DNA from 2 places in the Streptomyces sp. NPDC048106 genome. Region 2 is predicted to be linked to the other one. Evidence: riboswitches for the same ligand, from Rfam matches in the RefSeq annotation. Region 2 holds a riboswitch; the other holds the start of a gene.
What was found. Region 2 has a riboswitch for S-adenosylmethionine ahead of AB0927_RS04935 (aminotransferase class V-fold PLP-dependent enzyme). Riboswitches for the same ligand answer to the same signal wherever they lie in the genome.
Positions count from the first base shown of each region.

Region 1 (3,200 bases), on a different contig from region 2:
CCGGACACGCCCCGCTCGAACTGGGTGAGCGCGGGGCGCACCAGGTGGCCGCGGGCCAGTCGTAGCTGGGCCGTGCGGTAGATGGCCGCCGCCATCCGGCCGAGCGCCTGCCCGTCCTGGTGCCGGTGCCTGCGCACGCCGACGTCCACCTGGGCCAGCGCGTCCAAGCCCACCAGGTGCAGGGCGTCCACCAGCATGCCCAGCTCCACGCCGTACCCGACCGGGAACGGCAGCTGTTCGAGGAGCGAGCGCCGGGCCGCGTACTCGCCGCCCAGCGGCTGCACAAAGCCCGCCAGTTGCGGCCAGTGCATGTTGAGCAGCGGACGCGCCATCAGCTCGGTGACCCGGCCGCCCTGTCCCGCCGTCCCGGCGAGCGGGCGGTCGTACATCGCCTTGACGAGCTGCACGTCCGGCTCGGTGAGCAGCGGGCCGACGATGCCGAGGACGAAGTCGGAGGAGAACTCCCTGAGGTCCGCGTCGACGAAGCAGATGATGTCCCCGGTGGCGACGAGCAGCGAGCGCCACAGCACCTCGCCCTTGCCCCGCACCGCGGGTATCCGGGGCAGGATCGCGTCCCGGTGCACCACCCGCGCGCCCGCCGCGGCGGCGACCTCGGAGGTGCGGTCGGTGGAGCCCGAGTCGATCACCAGCACCTCGTCGACGAGCGGCACCCGCTCCACCAGATCGCGCCGGATCGCCGCGACGATCTCGCCGACGGTCTCCTCCTCGTCGAGCGCGGGCAGGACCACGCTGATGGTCTGGCCGGTGCGCTGTTTGGCCGCCAGGACCTGGTGCAAGGGACGGTCGCGCACGGACCAGGAGCGGTTGCCCATCCAGCGCTCGACTTCTTCCAGCACGGTCCCCGGCTCCTCACGTTCGTCTCGCGGTACGGACGACTATCTCAACTCTCCAGGCCTTCGGTTACAGTCTTGAGCAACGCCGATGACCATCGCATGTCGGGGGTCGCGCGCGGACACCGCCGCATCTGGCGGACACAATCGAATACCGCTCATCCAGAGGGGCAGAGGGACACGGCCCGATGAAGCCCCGGCAACCCTCCAGCCGGTTCTCGTCTTCGAACGTTTCGACTTTTCGACGCTTCGAGCAGCGAGGCTCCCGGCTAGGGAAGGTGCCAATTCCGTCTCACGGCGAGGTGCGTCGTGAGGAAGATGAGGAGAAAGGGCCTCGCCTCCCATGGCTGTGCAGACAGTTGCAACCTCCGAAACTCCCACCGTCGATCTCGGTCCCGCCGCGGCGCTGAGCTGTCGCGAGTGCGGCCACCGCGTGCCGCTCGGCCCGGTCTTCGCCTGCGAGGAGTGTTTCGGCCCGCTGGAGATCGCCTATGACTTCTCCGCCTACGACACCGAAGAGCTGCGCAAGCTGATCGAGGGCGGCCCCGCCAACATCTGGCGCTACGCCCCGCTGCTGCCGGTCCCGGCCGACGTGGCCAAGAAGCCGAACATCAACCCCGGCTGGACCAAGCTCGTCCAGGCCGACAACCTGGCCCGCGAACTCGGCGTCACCGGCGGTCTGTACGTCAAGGACGACTCCGGCAACCCGACGCACTCCTTCAAGGACCGGGTGGTCGCCCAGGCCCTGGAGGCGGCGCGCGCCTTCGGCTTCACCACCCTGTCCTGCTCCTCCACCGGCAACCTGGCCGGCGCCGTCGGCGCCGCCGCCGCCCGCGCGGGCCTGCGCTCCTGCGTCTTCATCCCGCACGACCTGGAGCAGGGCAAGATCGTCATGGCCGCGGTCTACGGCGGTGAACTCGTCGGCATCGAGGGCAACTACGACGACGTGAACCGTTTCTGCTCCGAGCTGATCGGCGACCCGGCCGGCGAGGGCTGGGGCTTCGTCAACGTGAACCTGCGGCCGTACTACGCCGAGGGCTCCAAGACCCTGGCGTACGAGATCTGCGAGCAGCTCGGCTGGCGGCTGCCCGACCAGATCGTGGTGCCGATCGCCTCCGGCTCCCAGCTCACCAAGATCGACAAGGGGCTCCAGGAGCTGATCAAGCTGGGCCTGGTCGAGGACCGGCCGTACAAGATCTTCGGCGCCCAGGCCGAGGGCTGCTCGCCGGTGTCGACGGCCTTCAAGGCGGGCCACGACGTGGTGCGGCCCCAGAAGCCGGACACCATCGCCAAGTCCCTCGCCATCGGCAACCCGGCCGACGGCCCCTACGTCCTGGACATCGCCCGGCGCACCGGCGGCGCCGTGGAGGACGTGACGGACGAGCAGGTCGTGGCCGCGATCAAGCTGCTGGCCCGCACCGAGGGCATCTTCGCCGAGACGGCGGGCGGCGTGACCGTCGGCGTGACGAAGAAGCTCATCGAGAACGGCCTGCTCGACCCGGCGAAGACCACCGTCGTCCTCAACACCGGCGACGGCCTGAAGACCCTCGACGCGGTGGCCGGCACCGGCCTGACCGCCACCATCCGTCCGACCCTGGACTCCTTCCGAGAGGCTGGCCTCGCATGAGCGTGACCGTTCGCATCCCCACCATCCTGCGTACCTACACCGGCGGACAGGCCGAGGTCGCCGCCGAGGGCACCACCCTCGGCGAGGTCATCGAGAACCTGGAGAAGAACCACACCGGCATCGCCGCCCGCGTCCTGGACGACCAGGGCAAGCTGCGCCGGTTCGTGAACGTCTACGTCAACGACGACGACGTCCGTTTCGAGCAGGGCCTGGAGACCGTCACTCCGGACGGCGCGGGCGTCTCCATCATCCCGGCGGTGGCCGGCGGCTGCTGACCGGATGATCGATCATTACCTTGGGTAATGACGGTCACCGAAGGTGTCTAGGATTGCCCTCTCCGTGAGAGAAGCGGAGGGGGCAATTCTGTGTGATTGAGCGCGGTAGAGTTGGGGAACGCGCCCCCGAGCCATCGAGGGGGACCCCTCGATTCCCTTCCGCGGGCCCGATAAGAAGTAGCCAAAATGCACGGGCTTTCCGCGGCTTTTGCGTCTTTTACGGGGCCCGACTTGCCCTGAATTCAGATGAATTCTCCCCACATTCCGGATCGTTCGCGTCCAGAATTCTCGTCCAATTGACCTGTTGCAGACGGCAGTTGGACAGATACATTCAGCCGCGGTCGACGCGTTCCGGCGCACGCCCCCGCCGAATTGGGGGTGAGGTCTGACCCGGGTCCGCGAAGTGCGGATCTGTGCAAGGGCCAGTAATAGGGGAGTTAGGCATGG
Region 1 is NZ_JBEZND010000056.1:34,379-37,578, forward strand. It holds gene AB0927_RS36890 (glucosyl-3-phosphoglycerate synthase) at 1-857, opposite strand, end outside; SAM riboswitch class I at 1,007-1,176, shown strand; gene thrC (threonine synthase) at 1,195-2,478, shown strand; gene AB0927_RS36900 (MoaD/ThiS family protein) at 2,475-2,753, shown strand; gene AB0927_RS36905 (cold-shock protein) at 3,197-3,200, shown strand, end outside.
Region 1: another riboswitch for S-adenosylmethionine. It lies ahead of thrC (threonine synthase); the one in region 2 lies ahead of AB0927_RS04935 (aminotransferase class V-fold PLP-dependent enzyme).

Region 2 (3,200 bases):
GTCGTACCGCGGTGACGAAGCGGTCCACGTGCTCGTCCGGGGTGCCCGCGCCGAAGCTCGCGCGGATGGCGTTCAGGGACGGGGCGCCGCACTCGGCCGGGGCCTCGGGGGCAGTACCGAGCAGGGTGCGCAGCAGGGGGTGGGCGCAGAAGAGGCCGTCGCGGACGCCGATGCCGTACTCGGCGGAGAGGGCGGCGGCGAAGTGGGAGCTGTTCCAGCCGTCCACCACGAAGGAGATCACGCCGACCCGCGGGGCGTCGTCGCCGAACAGCGACAGGACCCTGACCTGGGGGATCCCGGCGAGACCCGTGCGCACCCGGTCGATCAGGTACCGCTCACGGGCGACCAGCGACTCCCAGCCGGCCTCGGTGAGGGCGGCGCAGGCGGAGGCGACGGCGTAGGCGCCGATGACGTTCGGGGAGCCCGCCTCGTGCCGGGCGGCGTCCTCGTGCCACTCCACCTCCACTCCCCCGTCCGCGCGCCGGGCGACCCGGCGGCTGGCGCCGCCGCCCGCGAGGTAGGGCTCGGCGTCCCGCAGCCAGTCGGCGCGGCCGGCCAGCACACCCGCGCCGAACGGGGCGTACAGCTTGTGCCCGGAGAAGGCGACCCAGTCGACGTCCAGGTCCACCAGGGACACCGGGTGGTGCGGGACCAGCTGGGCGGCGTCCAGGACGATCCGGGCGCCGTGGGCGTGCGCGGCGGCGGCCAGCTCGCGCACCGGCCACAGCTCCCCGGTGACGTTGGAGGCGCCGGTGACGCAGACCAGGGCCGGGCCGTACGGGTCCCGGTCGGCGAGGGCCCGCTCCAGCGTCTCGACGGCCTGCCGCGGGCTGCGCGGCGCGTCCAGGTAGGTGACCTGGGCGTCCTGCCAGGGCAGCAGCGAGGCGTGGTGCTCGGTCTCGAAGACGAAGACCCGGCAGCCGGCCGGGACCGCCCGGGCCAGCAGGTTCAGCGAGTCCGTGGTCGAGCGGGTGAAGACCACCTGGTCGTCGGCGCGGCAGCCGAGGAACTCCGCGACCGTGCGGCGGGCCTTCTCGAACAGGTCGGTGGAGAACTGGGAGAGGTACCCGGCGCCCCGGTGGACGCTGCCGTAGTACGGCGCGTAGGCGGCCACGTCGTCCCAGACGCGCTGGAGGGCGGGGGCGCTGGCCGCGTAGTCGAGGGCCGCGTAGGTGATGCTGCCACCGGTGACGAGCGGGACGGTGACATCCCGCCCCAGAACGGGCAGCGGCGGACAGATCGACTGGTCGGCGGCAACGGCGGAGACAGGCGTGGCGACAGACATGGGGTGACTCCCGTGAAGGACGTACGCCGAAGGGACGGCGCACGGAAAAGGTGAAAAGGGTGCGCGGAAGCGGGGCTCGGCGGCCCTAGCGCATTCGCTTGCTCACGGGGGGCTCCCTCGTACGACCAGGATCCCTGGCCCGACGCCGCTGGAAGCGTCCGAGGGATCCGCGCTTGCCGTAGACCTCGCTGCCTACGGCCTGGTCCTCACCCGGGGCACCCCGCCACGGACGGAGGGTTGCCGGACAGTCGGCCGGGGCCTCATGACTGTCACTCATGACCTGGTACGGAACGTACGCGAGAAGATCGACGTCCCGCAACCCGTGTCCGGATCGCGGGACGATCGACCGTCGAGCGGGGGCCGTCACGCGTGGCTGGCGGCCACCCAGCGCTCCAGGGACCGCTTCGCCGCGCCCGAGTCGATGGACTCCGCGGCCTTCGCCATCCCCGCGCGCAACTGCTCGGTGAGCGGGGCGTCGGCCGGCTCCAGGGCAGTCAGGGCCGCCGCCGAGTTCAGCAGCACCGCGTCCCGTACGGCGCCCCGCTCGCCGTCCAGCAGCCGGCGGGCCACCTCCGCGTTGTACGCGGCGTCCGCGCCGCGCAGGGCCTCCACGGGGGCCAGCTCGATGCCGACGTCCCGCGGGTCGAAGACCTCCTCCGAGACCTTGCCGTCCCGCACCACCCACACCCGGGAGGTGGCGGTGACGGTCAGCTCGTCCAGACCGTCGTCGCCCCGGAAGACCAGCGCGGAGTTGCCGCGCTCGGCGAAGACGCCGGCCACCACGGGCGCCATGCGCGGGTCGGCGACGCCCACCGCCTGGGCGCGCACCTTGGCCGGGTTGGTCAGCGGACCGAGCACGTTGAAGGTCGTACGGATGCCCAACTGACCGCGGGCGGCGGCGACATGGCGCAGCGAGGGGTGGAACTTCACCGCGAAGCAGATGGTGATGCCGGCCTCCTCGGCGACCTCGGCGACGCGCTTCGGGGTCAGCTGGAGGTTGATGCCGAGCTTCTCCAGGACGTCGGAGGAGCCGGAGGCGGAGGACGCGGCGCGGTTGCCGTGCTTGACCACCTTGGCGCCGGTGCCCGCGACCACGATCGCGGACATGGTGGAGATGTTCACCGTCTTGGCGCCGTCGCCGCCGGTGCCGACGATGTCGACGGCCGGACCCGGCACCTCGATCACGTTCGCGTGCTCGTACATGGTGCGCACGAGCCCGGAGATCTCCTCGACGGTCTCGCCCTTGGCGCGCAGCGCCACCATGAACCCGGCGATCTGGGCGTCCGTCGCCTCGCCGCGCATGATCAGGTCCATCGCCCACGCGGTGTCGTCGGCGGACAGGTTCTCGCCGGTCAGCAGGCCGTTCAGCAGGGCGGGCCAGGAGCGGCCCGCCGCGGTGTCGCCGCCAGCGGGGGTCACAGCGCTCATCAGCCGCTCCTTGGTGTACACGATGGTGGAAACTCGTTCACCACCTTATCGAGCCCCGGACACGGGGAAGGGCCCCGTCCGGGGTGCGGACGGGGCCCTTCTGTGGCGTGGCGACGCGGGGATCAGTGGTGGCCGTGGCCGCTCGTGATCTCCCTGTACTCCTCCGTGGTCGGCTTCGGGATCTGGTTGTCCTCGCCGTAGTAGGCGTTGGACATCTTCGCCCGGAGCTTCTCCGAGGCCTTCACCTTGCGCTCGACACCGTTCTCGTCGACCAGCGGGCCGATCTCGGCGGGCGCGTACTGCGTGTGCGCGGTGAGCGTGTGCAGCTGCTCCTGGCTCAGCGGCTCGTGCACCTCGATGAACTCACCGTGCGGCAGCCGCTTGATGATGCCGGTCTCGCGACCGTGCAGCACCTTGTCGCGGTCGCGGCGCTGGAGGCCGAGGCAGATCCGCTTGGTGACGAGGAACATGATGACCGGGCCGACGA
Region 2 is NZ_JBEZND010000004.1:51,980-55,179, reverse strand. It holds gene AB0927_RS04935 (aminotransferase class V-fold PLP-dependent enzyme) at 1-1,285, opposite strand, end outside; SAM riboswitch class IV at 1,450-1,566, opposite strand; gene trpD (anthranilate phosphoribosyltransferase) at 1,649-2,713, opposite strand; gene AB0927_RS04925 (cytochrome bc complex cytochrome b subunit) at 2,836-3,200, opposite strand, start outside.